DNA from 3 places in the Photobacterium gaetbulicola genome. Region 1 is predicted to be linked to each of the others. Evidence: riboswitches for the same ligand, from Rfam matches in the RefSeq annotation. Region 1 holds a riboswitch; each other region holds the start of a gene.
The links. Region 1 has a riboswitch for cyclic di-GMP ahead of C9J03_RS06290 (TfoX/Sxy family DNA transformation protein). Riboswitches for the same ligand answer to the same signal wherever they lie in the genome.
Positions count from the first base shown of each region.

Region 2: it holds a riboswitch for cyclic di-GMP, as region 1 does, so the genes downstream of both, C9J03_RS09495 (glycosyl hydrolase family 18 protein) here and C9J03_RS06290 (TfoX/Sxy family DNA transformation protein) in region 1, are expected to answer to the same signal.
Region 3: it holds a riboswitch for cyclic di-GMP, as region 1 does, so the genes downstream of both, C9J03_RS01825 (lytic polysaccharide monooxygenase) here and C9J03_RS06290 (TfoX/Sxy family DNA transformation protein) in region 1, are expected to answer to the same signal.

Region 1 covers NZ_PYME01000005.1:183,358-189,627, forward strand. The annotation lists gene C9J03_RS06280 (heme ABC transporter ATP-binding protein) at 1-18, shown strand, start outside; gene C9J03_RS06285 (substrate-binding domain-containing protein) at 427-1,431, shown strand; cyclic di-GMP riboswitch class I at 1,636-1,742, shown strand; gene C9J03_RS06290 (TfoX/Sxy family DNA transformation protein) at 1,867-2,457, shown strand; gene C9J03_RS06295 (DUF3624 family protein) at 2,680-3,072, shown strand; gene C9J03_RS06300 (carboxymuconolactone decarboxylase family protein) at 3,212-3,799, shown strand; gene lpdA (dihydrolipoyl dehydrogenase) at 3,812-6,076, shown strand; gene C9J03_RS06310 (ABC transporter substrate-binding protein) at 6,091-6,270, shown strand, end outside.
Region 2 covers NZ_PYME01000008.1:195,551-201,820, reverse strand. The annotation lists gene C9J03_RS09515 (MATE family efflux transporter) at 1-272, shown strand, start outside; gene C9J03_RS09510 (hypothetical protein) at 347-1,105, opposite strand; gene parM (plasmid segregation protein ParM domain-containing protein) at 1,098-2,129, opposite strand; cyclic di-GMP riboswitch class I at 2,858-2,941, shown strand; gene C9J03_RS09495 (glycosyl hydrolase family 18 protein) at 3,098-5,695, shown strand; gene C9J03_RS09490 (cadherin repeat domain-containing protein) at 5,770-6,270, opposite strand, start outside.
Region 3 covers NZ_PYME01000002.1:56,820-63,089, forward strand. The annotation lists gene yiaY (L-threonine dehydrogenase) at 1-373, opposite strand, end outside; gene C9J03_RS01825 (lytic polysaccharide monooxygenase) at 727-2,235, opposite strand; cyclic di-GMP riboswitch class I at 2,324-2,429, opposite strand; gene C9J03_RS01830 (bifunctional protein-serine/threonine kinase/phosphatase) at 2,672-4,465, opposite strand; gene C9J03_RS01835 (NarK family nitrate/nitrite MFS transporter) at 4,568-6,043, opposite strand.

The sequences.
Region 1 (6,270 bases):
CTGCCTGCAACGGCTTAGCCCGGAGTCCACCCAAGATTGTCCGCAACTGCCAAACTGCATAACTAAGCAAATCACCTAAAACGGGGCCGCATCTTGGCCCTGTTGTATACCATGCAAGCAAAAAACCGATCATTAGCCACGAAATATGCAATTTGAGATAACAATCATTGCACTCTAGGCCACACTAAGTAAAATGTGAACGCAAGCGATTAAACAATGCAACACATGCGATATGGCATGTTAAGCATACAGCAGGAATAAGAAACGAAGCCGCCCATTCGTGATGCGGCCTTTTGCCGTTTCTGCGGTTCGTACCCAACAGAACAATGAACTACTCGGATAGAAAATGGTGATCTAGTTCATTTTTCTGTTGAGTAAGGTATTAATTTATAAGGTTCTCTGACCTTTATTATTAGAAGAATAACTATGGCAACGATTAAAGATGTTGCACGTATGGCTGGTGTATCGACAACCACAGTCTCTCACGTGATTAACAAAACGCGCTTTGTCGCAGAAGCAACGCAAAAGAAGGTATTGGCTGCGGTTGAAGAGTTGAATTACGCACCAAGTGCGGTTGCGCGAAGCCTGAAATGCAACACAACAAGAACCATCGGTATGCTGGTAACCAAATCGACCAACCCTTTCTTTGCCGAAGTCGTTCACGGGGTTGAAGAGTTCTGCTATGGCGCCGGTTACACTCTGATTTTGTGCAATACCGAAGGCAACCTATCGAAACAGCGTGATTACCTGCGCATGTTGGCCGAAAAGCGTGTTGATGGCTTGCTGGTGATGTGCTCGGATCTGGATGAACAGCTACTGGAGTTGCTCGAGCGTCAGAAAGAGACCCCTATGGTGATCATGGACTGGGGCCCAGAAAGTCCGCATACAGATAAAATTCAGGATAACGCCGAGCTTGGCGGGTATGTGGCGACCAAGTTCTTTATTGAGCATGGCCACAAAACGATTGGTTGCTTAACGGGCCACAGCGAAAAGACAGCTTGCCGCGAACGCCTGAAAGGCTACCGAAAAGCTATGGCTGAAGCCGGCCTTGAAGTTAAGGAAGAGTGGATCCTCGAAGGCGACTTCGAATGTGAATCTGCCGTGGCTGCAGCCAAACAGTTCATTGCCATGGAAGAACGCCCTACGGCTATCTTCTGCTTCAACGATATCATGGCTATGGCAATGATCAGTACCTTCCAGCAGGCGGGAATTAACGTACCGGAAGACATCTCTATCGTCGGCTACGACAATATCGATTTGGCCCCGTATTTCTCGCCGCCACTGACGACTATCCACCAACCGAAACGTCGTCTGGGCAAGAGTGCTGTTGAAATTCTGATGCAACGCGTAAAAGACAAAGAGCACGCACCCCAAGTGTTTGAAATGATACCTGAACTGGTGATCCGCAAATCGGTGAAGAAACTTAACTAAGTATCCGGTATCGTTTACTTTTTTGGAATTAGAACGGAGGCATTGGCCTCCGTTTTTTTATCCAATTGCACTGTGTTAAATATTGGCTTTTGGGACAAAAATATTCATTCATAAACAAAATTAGCTGTTAATTTCTGGAATCAACATCACATTTCGAAAGTTGCGATCAAGTTCAAAAATATCATATGAGATATTCTTAAAATGTCACGAACAAGGCAAACCTACCGAAAGGTAGGGACGCAAAGCTTCCGGCCTAAGAGTCGTCGGAGTTTTTATGAACTCAGTCAACTTATGGTAGCGGGGTTGCCGATGGATATAGCAGCTAACATCAGGAAAATCTTACTTTTTCCTGACAGTGTAATGTAATGATATTTGCTATTCTTGAATCCTCGCTCTGTTGTTAGGTGACCCGAGAAACTTTCACCGAGAAGAAGCATGGACAAACCAATTTTAAAAGAATCTTTACGCCTTTTTAGTTGTTTCGATAACGTTAAATCTCGTTCAATGTTTGGTGGTTTTGGGATTTTCGCGGGTGAAACAATGTTTGCACTCGTTGTAAATGACAAACTTCATCTTCGCGCCAACGCAAAAAACGAACAAGAATATAAAAAGGCAGGGCTAAAGCCTTATATTTATAAAAAACGCGGCTTTCCAGTCGTAACAAAACATTACGCCATCCCAGATGAATGGTGGAATAACACTGGAAAGATCATTGAGCAAGCAACCCGTTCTCTTGATGCAGCTAAAGTTGATAAAGAAACAAAAGAAAAATCATCACCAGATCGAATAAAAGATCTACCAAACCTTCGCCTTGCAAATGAGAGAATGCTTAAAAAGGCTGGTATTTGTACAGTCGATGATTTAATGGAAGCAGGCTCAATCAATGCCTTTAAAGCATTGCAGGACAGCCACCAAGGCACGGTCAGTATCGACTTGCTTTGGGCGCTAGAGGGAGCGATAAGCGGCCAACATTGGTCTGTAATTCCTAAAGATCGTCGCTCTGAGTTGCTAGCGAAATTAAGCTAGCACGACGAGTTTCATATATAAAAAGAGATCGTGAAGGTCTCTTTTTTTTTATTTTTTACGTCAATGACAAGTGTCAACAATCAAGCATTCCTTCGCCATTTTTTTGTCAATTTTCACTAAAAATTGAATTAACTCACAACACTGTTTATAAATTGCTCAACACCCTTTAATTGCAAACTGACACTTGTAAAATATGTTTCGAAATAACAACGGAGGGTAACTATGAACTGTTCCAAACCTTTTCCAGGACAAAGTGATCAAATGTTCAAGGATAAGTTTGGCAAGTGGCCGCGAATTATGCGCCTGCTTGTTTTGTTCAGCCTACTTCCTCCTTTGCTAGCGTTCATCCTTGTACAAAATAGCATCACTAGCTATCAATCGCTTCAGCCACTATTGATACCTATAGCCAGCTTAAATGCCCTGCTATTATTTTGGGGGTTGCTACTCAAGATCAGAGCTCGCAAGTATTGGTACCGGAATTATCACATAGGTAAAACTATGCTACTTGCCTTTATCCCTTTGATGGCAAGCGGCTATATAGTGCTCACGGAACTTGCTTCAGACAAGGTCATCAACCAACCTAAGCCCCAGGTTGTACAAATATCGGTCAACTAAACCTCTTTTTTGGTGATTGCGTGAAATAATTTGCCACTTCATTAGGTCTTTGTCTCATAACTACCTGATAATTTCAGTAATAATTACTGCCACTGATTCTATAAGCTCTAGTGGCATAACTAAGAGACAAGAGGCTACCGTGCGCATCTCCGCCAAAGAAAACTATTCGTTATTTATCAAGCCGCTGTTATGGCTGCAAAAACGCCATTACGGCAAAGTCCTTAACCCAGCTAAGCTTTGGGGGCGGCGGCCTACCCTATTCTGGCTGGTTGCCGGCTTCTTCGGCTACCTAGATCGCCGCTCTTCCCCGTTGAGTCCGACCCTTCGCTCACTGATTTGTGTACGGGTATCGCAATTGAATGATTGTGAGTTTTGTGTTGATGCCAACGGCATGAAGCTTGCCGAGCGCTGCGACTCTGTCGAGAAAATCAAAGCATTGGCTCACTGGCAGCACAGTGATCTTTTTGATCAGCAAGAACGTGCGGTACTGAATTATGTAGAAGCCATGACGATTACCGGGCAACGTGTTACGGATGAGATGCTGGCAACCCTAAAACAATGGTTCGATGATGATGCTATTGTTGACTTAACGGCCTTGGTGGCATTCCAAAACTTATCGGCGAAATTTAACACCGCGCTCGACGTACCAAAGCAAGATTTCTGCTCACTACCCATTCAACCGAGTGATATACAGCCCTCTGAGGCCCCTACGCATACGGACAAATAACAGGAGCAAGCTATGGACAGAAAAAAACTGCTGGTGATCAGCGTTGTCGTTTCCCTGATCGCTGCTTGGTTTCTCTTTGATCTTGGCCAATATTTCACGCTGGAACAAGCCAAGGCACAGCAGCTGGCGCTGACTGATACCATCCATGCCAAACCGTTTTTATCTAGCCTGGCTTACTTTGTCTTGTATATCGTAGTCACTGCACTTTCATTGCCTGGGGCTGTTATCATGACCCTGCTCGGCGCGGCTCTGTTTGGATTCTGGTGGAGCCTGCTGCTGGTCTCGTTTGCCAGCAGTATCGGCGCGACCCTGGCTTTCTTGTTCAGTCGCTATATCTTGCGCGATTGGGTTCAGGCTAACTTCGGCCACCGCTTGTCAGCGATAAACCGTGGCATCGAAAAAGACGGTGCTTTTTACCTTTTTACCTTGCGCCTGATCCCGGTGTTTCCGTTTTTCATCGTCAACCTGCTGATGGGTCTGACACCTATCACCACCCGGATGTATTACTTTGTCAGCCAGCTGGGTATGCTCGCCGGGACCGCTGTCTACATTAATGCCGGTACCCAACTGGGTCAGATTGACAGTCTGAGCGGTATTGTCTCAGCGCCAGTACTGGTATCTTTTGCCCTATTGGGTATCTTCCCGCTTATTGCCAAAACCTTCATGCAAGCGATCAACCAGCGCCGTGTTTATGCCCAATGGAATAAGCCTGCCTGCTTTGAGCAAAATATGGTGGTGATCGGTGCGGGCGCCGGTGGTTTGGTCAGTGCTTACATTGCAGCAGCCGTGAAAGCCAAAGTGACTTTGATTGAGCGCCATAAAATGGGGGGCGACTGCCTAAACACCGGTTGCGTACCATCCAAAGCCATCATCCGAGCAGCACACACTATGGCTGAAATCAGCCGTGCCAACGAATTCGGCATCCAAACCGGTGAGGCCAAGGTCGATTTTGCCAAGGTAATGAATCGGGTTCATGAAGTTATCGGCAAAATAGAGCCCCATGACAGCGTCGAGCGCTACAGTAAACTGGGCGTAAACTGTGTAGCCGGTGAAGCCACTATCCTGTCGCCTTGGGAGGTAGAGGTAAATGGCGAGCGCATAACCACCCGTAATATTATCATTGCCACCGGAGCCCGTCCGCTGGTACCGAATATTCCTGGCTTGGATAAGATCAACTACCTCACGTCCGACTCAATCTGGTCACTGACCGAACAACCTCAGCGCCTATTAGTACTGGGGGGGGGGCCAATTGGCTGTGAGCTGGCACAAAGCTTTCAGCGACTTGGCAGCGATGTCACCTTGGTGGAAATGGCCGATCAGCTGCTCATTCGTGAGGATAGTGATGCCGCCGCCTTGGTTAAGTCCAGCTTAGAACAAGATGGTGTAGACATTAGAACCGCACATAAAGCCGTTAAATTCGAGCGTGTTAGCGATGAACATGGAAAAGAGCAACAACGTGTACTGCTCGAAACCGCCAACGGTGAGTCACTAACTGTTGAGTTTGATACCGTGATGTTGGCACTAGGTCGTGTTGCCAATGTGCAAGGCTTCGGCCTTGAGAAGTTAGGCATAACCACCTCTGAGCGTGGCACTGTCGAGGTTAATGAGTACCTGCAAACCAAATACCCGAATATCTTTGCCGTTGGGGATGTCGCAGGTCCATTTCAATTAACGCATGCTGCCGCTCACCAAGCATGGTATGCCGCAGTGAATGGGTTATTCGGTCAGTTCAAGAAATTCAAGGCCGATTACTCAGTACTGCCTGCCGTGACTTATACTTCACCTGAAATCGCTCGGGTGGGTCTCAATGAAAAAGAAGCCAAGCAACAAGGTATTGATTTTGATATTGTTAACTACGGAATTGATGACCTAGACCGTGCAATTACCGATGGTGAAGATCATGGTTTCATCAAGGTGATCACACCAAAGGGCAAGGACAAAATCCTAGGGGCAACGATTGTTGGTCATAATGCTGGTGAATTGCTTGCGGAATTTACCCTTGCCATGCGCCACGGCCTTGGTTTGAACAAAATCCTAGGTACCGTACACCCTTACCCCACCATGAGCGAGGCGGCAAAATATACCGCAGGGGCTTGGAAACAGGCGAACGCACCGCAAGGACTGCTGACGCTGGTGGAAAAATACCAGCGCTGGATGCGTAAAGACAATAAGGCTCAAGCCGGCGGGCAGGTAGAAATGACCAAGGCCAAGCTTCCACTTAAAACGGTTGAAGCACCACCCAAGCGCAGCAACGAAAGCGCGCTGAGCGAAAAATAGGGATAGAACAGATCATGAAAAAAACATTCCTTGGGCTAGCACTTGCATTGGCCTCTGGCCTCAGCACGGCAGCAGTATCCAATGAACCCGAGCAAAATTGGGATGAGATTGTCAAACAAGCCAATGGGCAAACCGTCTATTTCAATGCTTGGGGAGGCAGCCAAGAAATCAATGACTATGTACGCTGGGCCGGC
Region 2 (6,270 bases), on a different contig from region 1:
TCGCAATGTTCCTCGATGGCTTGATCGCGCTGGCTTCTGTGTATTTTATGTCAGTTAACCAAGGGGCAAAGGCCCTCGGGATTTCGGCGGGCAACATGCTGGTACAACTGCCTTTCTTGTACCTATTGCCCCAGTGGCTAGGTGTAGATGGGGTATGGCTGTCGGTGCCGCTGTCTAACATCCTGCTGGCCGCTATTGTTATACCGCTGGTTTGGAAAGATATTCAGAAAAAGCAACATAGTGATATTACAGTAGGCGCTGTCACTGCCTAATCACAGTCGCTACGATGGCCAATAAAAAAGTACACGCCATTGCGTGTACTTTTTCTATTCAACAACAGGCAACCCTAAAAGATCCCTTTCTTCTTGATCTTCTGCACATGGGCAAGACGCTCGTTCAAATCTACAACAGGGGTTTCACCTTGTTCTTGGTTTGATAAGCCCGCCTGCGAACTTATGCCGCCCTTAGATAACTTGCCGATGAGTTCAGACTGCGACGCCAGCATCTGCTTAAGCTCAGCAATTTCTTGCGATTGTCGTTCGACCAGCTTAACCAATCTCGCGTTTTGTGCATGATGGCCTTCTACCGCATCAGAAACAGCAGCAGTCACCGCTTCAACCGTATTCGCCGCACTTCCCTTTTCACCCTCTGCTGCCAACGTTGATGACATGACCGCTGATAGGTGCTCGCGCGTACGCTCAGCCTCAGTGGTGACCTGCTCGAAAATCGACGCCTTTAAAGCCTCAAACAGCTCTTCCTGGGTTTGCTGGTTGCACACTTGCTCAGTGTTCGTCGCTAGATACCCAAGTCCCTGGAGGGTCTTTTCCAGCGTAAATTCAGATACCTGGGCTTCAGTGAGCTGCATGCTCAGTTGCTGAGATAAGTCAGGACTCAGCAAGTGCATGAACAGGCCACTCAAATAGACCTGCTTTTGGACATTCCGCGCATTGAGTAATGCCAGGCTGTGCTCATTGCCGGATTCTGATTTCAGCCTGGCAAAATCGTCAGCCCATTGGTGCAGTACCTTACTGGCATAAAGATCTGCCGGGTTATTAACCGGGTCGAGATAAATGGAATAATTGATCCGTTTTAGACGATCAGCCATTTACAACCTCTTGTTCTGGCATATTAACCGCCTCGCCATCGGCATGATACAGACACAATTCACGCGCCAAGGCTTCTTGCGGCTCGTCCACCAGCACTACGCGCTCGCCCAGTGTTTCGTAGGCTTTTTTCACTGCCGGGAAAATTAAGCTCGCACCGCCACCGACCAAGTAGACACGGTTCGGGTTCTTGGCAAACTTCTTCGCTTCGTACGCAACCTGCTTGCCAAGCTCATCGATTTTGGTTTCGATTTTTTCAAGGATAACTGGGATCTGGGTTTCGTCATTCACGACTTCCCGCACAAAATCCAGGTTATCGCGCTGCTTGATAAGCTCATTCGCCACCAGGTAGCTTGAATCACTATCGGCAACGGCCAAGGACTTACGAGCAACATCGGTCACCATGGATACGCCAATTTCGTTATTTCCGTAAATGGCAGAGACATCATCAAATTCACCGACAATCACCCCCATATCCAGCGTAGTCCCGCCAATATCAATGACCAGTGAGCGATTGAATTGGCTAACAGACTGCATCGTCAAAGTCGAGAGCACAGCAGGTAAACTCTCGGGCATCACTTCGACATCAATGATATCGAACAACTCACCTTTGTTGAGTTCAATTTGACGCATCAAATTATCGCGCTTGCGGGCAATTTTCGCTTCGTTTTTTTGGCAATCTTCGGCGTTGTAATATTCGGTAATAGGTAGTGTCACCACCAACTTAACCGGACCCGGTTCAATACCTGTCTGCAGCAGCGCATGGTGAACGGAAAGTAGATTCAGATCATCATACTGGTAATCAACATGCGTTGTTTCCAGGGCTTTGTCTGAAGTCATGTCGTAGGTATATTTGGTTGAGCCAATCGTATAATTAAAGATCTTCTTGTCTTTTCTCAGTGCGGCACTTTTCCAGTTTTTACGGAACGAGTTAGGAGAGATAACGGTGTGTAGTTCACCTTGTTCAATCCAACTTACTTTAACGTTGGTTGAACCGTCATCAACCGCAAATTTACGTGGCGTCATTGTTTTCCTACTTTATCTCGGTGAGAGTGATTTGTCTGCGCGAAAGTAAATAAACCACTGGCCAATGGCAAACCTAACGCAATGGTTTTGAAGCAGTTCAGCAAAACAAAAAAAATCCGACCTTTTTGTTTAATATCCTTCAGATTTGGTCGATCCGCCCGCATTGCAAGCCAATAAATGCCACCGACTTGGATCGGCGGATACACTCAAGCAGTAAACTTAATTTACCACTTTAACTTTCTTTCTATCCAGCACTCTAGTTTGGCTCATCAATAACAGCAAAAAAAAAACCAATATATACATACTCTTAAAGTTAAATTAGCCAACCATTCACACATTATCGGCGTGGGAGTAATGAAAGGCTAATGAAATAAGTATCCAGAAACACTAAATATTTCTCATTAACTCGCCCTACCACTCACAATCAATAGAAATTCAACTGACAAATAGAAAAGCACCGCCCATAAACCTGACAAATAATAAAAATAGTAGACAAAAAAAGCGCTGAACATATACCAGCCGCACGCATTACCAGTCAGAAACTGGTCGCACCAATTTGCTAGATAAAGATCACTTACTCATTTCAATTCAAAGAGTTAATTAAAACCCCACTTCAATCAACTTCATGAAGCAATATCACATAGTGACAATTTTCCGCTCCATTAAGGCATTAGCAAAAGATTTTTCTTTGACCAAAATAAGCACCTTTGCTACTAATTTAATGGTACTTGTGACAACGGCAAACTAAATGAAAGTTTAGGACGCAAAGCTTCCGGTCTAACGAGTTTCTCAATGATAGCGGGGCTACCTCAAGTGGAGTTTCTCCATTTACGTTGTGCTCGTATTTATTAAAACAAATGAAGCGTGATTGTAATGGGTTAATTCTATTTTTCTTAATTTATAAATAGAAAATCAATTTGTCTCGCTCCCTGAACCATTATTCGTTTTAGGTAAATGGAGTTTATTCTGTGAAAAAGTCTAATCTAGCCATATTTATTGGCGGTTTACTCTCGTCTTCAATAAGCTACGCAGCCGCGCCCGGTGCCCCTACCATCGACTGGGGTGAGCACACTTACGCCCTCGTCGAGCTAAACCGTGATGCCAGCAGCTACGAAGATATCGTCGTCGGCATCCACGATACTGTTACCGTGACAGTGTCTTGGCAGTCCTGGAGTGGCGACCCTGCCGACACGGCCAAGGTCAAACTCGATGGCAATACGGTTTGGACCGGCAGTGGCAGCGTCAAAAGCGCCACCTTTGATGTCAGCAAAGGCGGTGTCTACGACATGACTGTCGAGCTATGTAACGCTGATGGCTGTAGCGAAAGTGGCAGCGTCAAGCTTACAATCGCCGACACGGATGGCAGCCACCTCGCTCCACTAGTCCCCGTGCTACAAGAGAACAACAAGCCTTACACCAATAAGTCCGGCAAGGTGGTTGGTACCTACTTTGTCGAGTGGAGTGTGTATGACCGCGCCTTCCCTATCGATAAAGTACCCGCTCAGAACCTGACGCACATTATTTACGGTTTCACCCCAATCTGTGGCGGCAACGGCATCAACGATAGCTTGAAACAGATCCCTGGCAGCTTCGAAGCACTGCAAAAAGCCTGTGCCGGACGCGACGACTTCAAAGTCGCCATCCATGACCCATGGGCTGCACTGCAAAAAGGCCAGCAGGGGGTTAACGATTGGGCTGATCCTTACCGGGGTAACTTCGGTCAAATGATGGCATTGAAGCAAGCCTATCCGGATTTAAAAATCTTGCCATCAATTGGCGGCTGGACGCTTTCTGACCCTTTTTACTTCATGCATGATGAAGCGAAACGCCGCACCTTCGTCAACTCGGTGAAAGAGTTCCTGCAGACTTGGAAATTCTTCGACGGTGTCGATATTGACTGGGAATACCCCGGCGGTAACGGAGCCCACCCTACCCTGGGCGACAAAGAAAAAGATGGCGAATTGTACGTCACACTGATGAAAGAACTGCGTGAAATGCTGGATGACCTATCGGCAGAAACCGGCCGGACTTATGAGCTGACTTCTGCCATCGGCGTCGATGTCAAAAAGATCGAGGTGGTTGATTACAGCCGTGCCCAGCAGTACATGGATTATATTTTCCTGATGAACTATGACATGTTCGGCGCATGGGATTTCAATAACTTGGGCCATCAATCCGGACTGTATGATGCCAGCCACAACCCAGCAATCACCCACACAGCAGACCGAGGGGTAAACGACCTGTTGGCTCAAGGGCTTGATCCTAAAAAACTCGTCATTGGCGTGCCGAAATATGGTCGAGGCTGGAAAGGCGTTCACAACTATACTGGCGATAACCCAATGACCGGACAAGCTACAGGTGCTATCGATGGCACATGGGAAGCCGGCGTGCTCGATTACCGTGATATTGCCAACAACCATTCGGGGGCTGGCTGGGAAGATCGCTATGACGAACAAGCCGAAGCCTCCTACAAATGGAACCCTACCACCAAGGAACTTATCTCTTACGATAATGCCAGGGCAGTACAAGCCAAAGGGAACTATGTTCAGCAAAGAGGGTTAGCCGGTCTGTTCTCGTGGGAAATCGATGCCGATAATGGCGATGTCCTCAATGCCATGCACGATGGTTTGGGGCATGGCGGAGTGACACCACCACCGGTAAACAAGCCACCTCATGCTAATGCCGGTGTCGACCAAACGGTGACAGGGCCTATCGATGTCATTATTGATGGCTCAAATTCCTACGACCCAGAGCAACAAGCAATCAGTTATTCTTGGAAGCAAACAGCTGGCGATACTCTGCCAATTGCAGGCGAAAACGAAGCTAAGGCCACCATCACGGTACCGTCTACCGATACTGACATCAGCTATACCTTCACCCTTACCGTAACTGATGAAGAAGGCCTGACTGACACTGACACGGTGACCATCACCAACAAAGCAGAGCAGGAAAACCAGCCACCGAGCGTGTCGCTGCCAGCCCAGCTTTCGGTAAAATCGCAGGATAACTTTACCCTGAATACCCAAGCCGATGATCCAGACGGTGATCCATTAACTTACAGTTGGACCATCCCGCAAGGCTTTGCTCTAGTCTCCGGCCAGGGCACCGCATCGCTGACCCTTACCGCTCCAACTGTTTCTGAGAGCACGCAGGCAAAAGTATCGGTACTGGTATCAGATGGCGCTTTGGATGCCCAGGCACAAACCCAGGTCACAGTGACCCCTAAAGATACCGGCGGTAATGAGTGTGACCTCACCGACCCGAATGCTGGCAACTATCCAGCATGGTCTGGTGGTGCGGCATACAACACTGGCGATCAAGTTAGTCATGATCAGCTGGTATGGGAGGCTAAATACTGGACACAGAACAATGAGCCAAGCGTGACTGCCGATCAGTGGAAACTGATTAGCGACGTCGAGTTCGGCTGGAACACGGGAGTAGCCTATAACGGCGGCGATGAAGTCAACCATAATGGCAACCGCTGGAAGGCCAAATGGTGGACCAAAGGCGAAGAGCCTGGAGTTGCAGCTGTGTGGGACAACATCGGAGCCTCAACCTGTGACTAACAGGTAAATGGCCACCGAAATAAAAAAACAGCGGCTCAGTGAGCCGCTGTTTTCAATCTAGCGCTTGTTATAAATTAATCGCGTGATAATTTCACTTCAAAACGATCCCACTCGACTAACTGCTTCTCTACATAACCCGCGCCTGATGGCTTTTCTGCGGTTCGATAGATCACGAAAGGCTGCACCGCATTCCAGTCACCATCGTAAAAGTCATATCTATCAATCAGTGATTTATCGACAACAGTGTAAGTCACAATACGGTTTGTCGGGCCAGTTTGACAATAGTTTCCTTTGTAAAAAGGCTGAGCTTGTTTTTGCGCCATCAAATTGGGCAAATTCATTACATTCACGGTCGTCGCACACCCTTCATAGCGTTGCACATACAACCTTACCGACTCTTGATATTGATGACCGGTCTCTCCAATCGGCTCGGCCGATTGCACATCCACAGACAGGGCGACTCCCAACCCCAGCTTCTGTACTTCCTCGATAGTCGGCTGCATTACCGTCGCTCCCGCAAAATCAAGCTCTGTAGCCTGATATGGCGAACTGTAGGCATCTATCGTACTCCCTAC
Region 3 (6,270 bases), on a different contig from region 1:
ATTGGTCGACCCCTTCGTAATCAGCAATCTCACCACCATTGGCAGCGACAAGGGCGATCCCCTTGGCACAGTCGTGCGGAGAACCACCGCCCAGCGAAATCACAAAGTCACATTCACCTTCCTTCAGCAATGCCAGACCGGCTTCAACATTGCCAATTGTCGGGTTTGGTTGTGTACCATCAAAAACAATAGAATCAATATCACGCTGTGCCAGCAAATCGGCAACCTGCTTGACCATACCAATTTGGCTAAGCACTTTATCGGTCACAATCAGGGCTTTTTTAAAACCGTGAGCTTTCACCGAATCAGCGGCTTCAGTCAGGCAGCCCGCGCCCATCAGGTTTACCGCAGGGATGAAAAATGCGCTACTCATGATAAATTCTCCATAATTATCAAAAACTAATTACCATAAACCGCTTGTAAACCAAAGAACCACTTAATGTTCAGGCGGGCTAGACGTAACCAGTCTCTGTGTGTGCGAATAAAAGCTACCACCAAAAAAGTGTGCAACAATTTGATCTGAGACAAGTTATAAATTCCCGGCAAAAAATGATCGGGGGGATTTTGAGCAAGATCACCAAATCAACAGGTTACACACCAACATTGTCCACAAGGAGAAACACTACTTTTCGATTTATCACTAAGCAGTAGAAGCGTTTGTGAGCTAGCGCTCATAAAAAAACGCTGGCTTGTGCCAGCGTTTTTCCGATCTCACCACTTGATTAGCTATTGCTTGATCCAGGCATCTTGCCAAGCTGAGCCATACCCCGGCTCATAGTGATACGGCGAGTCAATGTTACACCATCCCCCTTCAGGGAATGGACGGCACTGGTAGGTATTGCCATCGCGGCCGAGTACCACGGTCTCGCCCGGTACATAGCTACCGATACCTTCAGGGTAGGCATAATCATAATCCCCGCCACCGGCGCTCTCCTTGACCGTAATAGACTTGGTTTCGACCACCTGTTGCTCGTTACTCGCCGGATCTGTCGCCGTCACTACCACGCTGAACGACCCCGTCTGATTGGTAGACAGTGACATACCAACACTGCTGTTATTGATAACATCATTATCCGATGCCAGTTGCTGCCCTGCGCTATCAAGCAGCGTCATGTTAATCTTATAGTGCCCCTCAGAGCTCACCGTGGCTTCAATGTAAGCCTTACCGTCAGTCCCCAACGTGTATTGACTTTCCAGCCCTTGGACGATGACCGGCGCAGGCTCTATCACATCCCCATCACGTACATCGAGAGCGTAGTTATAGTCAGGGTTGGTAACAAAAACCTGGTTGGCATACAGATCAGCTGGCTGGTATATAATATCGCCAGAGGCTTCTTCCACACCGACCTGAGCCACAGCCGGGTATTTCTCGTTAATCAACAGGGCAAGATCATAGGACCAGGTATTGATGTTCTCATTAGCGGCAGTGATTGGCAGCTTCTCGAAAACAATTTCTGAACCTTGCTGATTGAAGATCCGGAACCAGACGCTGTCGCCATCTTGTGCCTCTACCCCAGGCTTGACATACTGGCCCTTAGAAGTCCACTCCGGCGGCAGCACTTCGCCGTCAAAACGAATATCGCTACAATTGTAAAAGCCTTCGCCAGCGGGATCATTACGCTGCCAGCGGGTTACCAGCGTGGCCTCACCACTGCGACCGCTCGGCAGGGTCACATCAACGAGGTAGTACTGGCCGCTGCTCTCCTTCGTCACTGCCACATTGCCGGCAGTATCAATCAGCTCCAGATCATCCCAACCCAAACGACTATGGGCAGCATTGTACCCCGGTTTGGTCAGGTAGAACTGCCAAAAGCTCGGGTTATGCGGAGCGGTTGCACGGTAGCGCAAGGTGAAGGTTTCACCAGCTTTCATCTCGGTACGCTGCCAGTGCTCAGAGGCCACGCTCATGCCGCTCTTGCGCGGGTCGCCACCAGAACAGATAGTCCCATCGGGCACAGCGGCTTTGACGGCATCCATATTGTTGTAATTCGGTACCAAAGCGGCAAACTCATTCTTCTGCACCAATGGATAGGTCCCGGATTCCAAGAATGAGGCGCGGCACGCCTCGTTCGGGATCTGCGAGCCATCAGAGGGGCCCCAGTGGCCGCCATCTGATTCACAAATCACTTGGCGGGCCGCCGGAAAATCGGCCCAGCCGTGGGCACCGACATGCAACGGAGATAGGGCTGCCATGACTGACATTGCGCCCAACGAAAAGTTAATCACTTTTTTCATGTTTAGCTTCCATTATGATTATTGTGGGAAGCCAGCTAACGGGAAGAAGCCACTGCTTTGATCTTATTCTTGATCTTGCTTATTCCAATCAGGTAACCCCGCTACCCTAGAACCCAATCACCTTGAAGTGATGGCGACTCCGTAGGCCGGAAGTTTTGCGCCCTATCCTTTCGGATAATTAGCCTTTAGCTGACGATACAAAAATAGGTCACTTCAATTGTTGGTTCGCCTTGAACCAGTCGATTAAAGAGCCCGGCTATAGTTATAGTGTGTTTTTAATTAGCGACAAAAAATCAGTAATTAATAATGGAATGGTGATCTCATTTAATTCTCAACAATTAATATTAATAAATTAACTTGGTGATATGTGATATTTTATTTATCTTAAAGCATTCACCATATAAATAATCACCAACCTAAAACAAAATAAATAATATTAGTCCAAGGAGATGGTAAGTTGGACAATAACAATAAAAAACAAACAGAGCGATACGACTTTCCAGAACCTAACCGGGTTCTTGCTTTTCAAAGAACGTCCGCTTGCCTGCTTCATTATTTCAGCCGAAGGGTGGAACAAATCACTGGCGAGCTCAGAAAAGGCCGCATATCGCAGGTTGGCTTGCGGAAAGCACCCTTTTCGGATCACCAGATCCATCCAGAATGGTAGATCACGACGGTAACTCCCCAAGGGGATATATTCTGGCCACCGGCTTATAGCCGCTGACGACGTAATAGCCTTAGGAAAAGAATAGGGGAAATGTCCAGTCAACATCTCGTAAATTATGATAGATACAGAATACATGTCGGACCTGACTGACAATTTACCCCCAGACAAACACTCTGGTGACAAATATTTAATATCACCAACAGGGACCGTTTCCTCTATTGGGGTATATATTTCATCAAAATGCTCAGAATAAACCGAACCAAAATCAATAATAACAATTTCGTCAAGTTGATTAACGATAAGGTTTTCTGGTTTGATATCACGATGAATAAGGCGGTGACGCTGCAAAACTCGAAGTGACTTAATGATCTCCTCTGCCATTAACCGCACTTTACCTAATTCAGGCCTGGGATTATCGTCCATCCACTGGCGTAATGTTTTTCCTTCAATCCAATCACAGACATGGTATAGAAAAGGCGAATGGCGGGAAAATGGATGGATCTTCATAACCCTGTGGTTAGCTATCTGCTCCCCCAACCAGCCTTCACGCACGAAACCCTGCAGATACTGATAGTCCTCTGCAAAATTTAGCGAAGGCATCTTCAGTACATAGCGTTTAGTGTCAAATTCACTGACCGCCAAATAAACATGACTTCGCGGGCCGCTGTGCAATACCCGCAGAATACGGTACTGGTCAATCCGGTTTCCTTCTTCCAACACCGGCGGGATCACCCGTCCTGTCAGCTCCTCGATATATTCATCCATGGTCAGGCTAGGTAGCGACTGGGCCTCAAGCAGCACACCCGAGACATTATCCTGGCTGCCCGACGCCAATGCGGCCTCCACCAGCACACGCGCTTGCTGTTCGGCTGGCAAAACACTCGAAGACAAAATTTGCTGCATGTCGGCATCGCCCAACCACTCGTGGATGCCGTCTGTGACCAGCAGCAGCCGGTCGGCTTGCTCTAGCCGTATTTGCTGAAAGTCGACTTCAATGTGGCTGTCCATCCCCAGCGAGCGTGTAAGGAAAGACTGCTGACCATATAACTGACGACGATGATCTTGGGTAAGCGGAGTCAGGATCTGATTGCGGTAGAGATAGGCTCGCGTATCTCCCACGTGCATAATATAAGCGGTATTGGACTTGATGATCACCGCGCAAAAGGTGGTTACCAAGCCGTTATGCTGCAGCTCAGATTGGTTGCTCTGATAGTAAAGCCACTGGTTCAGGGCATGCAGCACTTGGCCGGCAGAGTGCTTCACCCCCCAGGTTTTTGGCGTTGCATAGTATTCTTCAACAAACTGGCTCACACTGATCTGGCTCGCACGCTGGCCCTGTTCGCTGCAGCTGACCCCGTCAGCCAGGCAGGCAACAACGCCTTTGTGTACCAGTTCATCACGCTGCATGGGCTGGCAGATGGCAAACGCATCCTGATTACTGGGCTTACACCCGCCCACCGAGTACCCGCCAACGTCCAACTTTAGAGTACTGGCTCTCGAAGCCCATGCCCCCCTATCCGCTTTCTGATTGGATATGCCCTCGCGCCCAGTTGTTTCACTCATCCACTCCTCCTAGAGCATATTCAACCTGCTGTTGCTCGCCCCAGCAGTTTCATCAACACGGCCGACGGCCTACTCTGCCGTTGCAGGGTAGGCCGGCTGAGCTTATCGGTTAGCGACATCAATCATCACGATACTGCCGTCTTCATTGATCTCGGCGATCTGCCCACTTGGCTCTTCCATCATTAACAAGGTGATGAAACCAATGACCGCCGTAGCCGCTATCACGTAGAAGAAGGTACTGTAATCAACCAGCGACAAAATGGTCAGGTAACACACTGCCCCTACATTCCCGTAGGCACCGGTCATTCCGGCGATCTGGCCAGTCATCCTGCGTTTTATCAATGGTACGGTAGCAAACACCGCCCCTTCCCCCGACTGGACAAAGAACGAACAAGCCATCGCCGCCACCACCGCGAGCCATAGCGGCCAACTGCTATCCACCTGCCCCATCAGGAAGTAACCGGCGGCCAATCCTGCAGTCAAAATCAACAAAGTCGGCTTGCGGCCAAACTTATCGGAAATCCAGCCGCCCCCCGGGCGGGACATCAAGTTCATGAAGGCATAGGCTGAAGCAACCATACCAGCCATCACCGGGGTTAACTCGAAGGTTTCCGAGAAGAACAACGGCAACATCGAGACCACAGCCAACTCCGAACCAAAGGTGGCGAAGTACAACACATTCAAAATCGCAACTTGCTTGAACTTATAGCGATGCACTTCGGGGACCGGCTTCTCAAACACCGTTTTGTTGACCCGCCATACCTGCAGAACTTCATAACAATAAATCAGGGCAAGCACGCTATAGATAGCCATCACCGCACTATCACTGAGCATACCGATCCCGGTTGGCGATAGCTTCCATGCCAGCAGGGCCAAGGCCCCATACATCGGCAACTTCATCAACAGCAGCAGGAAGAAGTCCCCTTTCGAGGTCACCTCCATTGCACCCAACTGCTTAGGCTTGAAATACGTCGCCCCCTTTGGGGTATCCGTTACACTGGCATAGAAGACAAAGGCGAACAGCAGACTCATCACGCCGGTAATGGCCATAGCGTAGCGCCAGCCATCGTCACCGCCGAACATGATAGCAACGGTGGGCAAGGTAAAGGCCGCCGCCGCAGAACCAAAGTTACCCCAGCCACCATAAATCCCTTCCGCCGTCCCCAGCTCATTATGCGGGAACCACTCAGAGACTAGACGGATCCCGACCACGAAGCCTGCCCCGATAAAACCCAGGGCAAAACGGGCAATCGCCGCCTGAACGAAGCTGTCGGCAAAAGCAAAGACAAAACAAGGGATGGAGCAAACAGCTAACAAGGCGGAATAAACCAGTCTCGGGCCATATTTATCGGTGAGCATACCGATGAGCACCCGGGCAGGTATGGTAAAAGCGACATTGAGGATCAATAACGTCTTAATCTCCGCCGTCGTTAACCCTAACGAAGCTTTGACCGATTGGAGGAGTGGAGCAAAGTTGAACCACACAAAAAAGGTAATGAAAAACGCAAACCAGCTAAGGTGGAGAATTTTCATTTTCCCCGTAAATGAAAAGATATTGAACTTGCCTGTTTCTGACATATTGGTGTTTCCTTTTTTATACTGACCTGACACTAACAATGCATTGTTTATGCCAGGTATTTATTTATTATTTATCAACAACTTAAAATGCATAAATCATTTAAAAACAAATCCAAGCACCAAAATAAGTCAAAATTATAAATTTAAGCACCATATTGAGCCATATAACAACCTATAAGACATTATAGACTCACTTAACTTTCAAGCATTATTCAATAAAAATATAT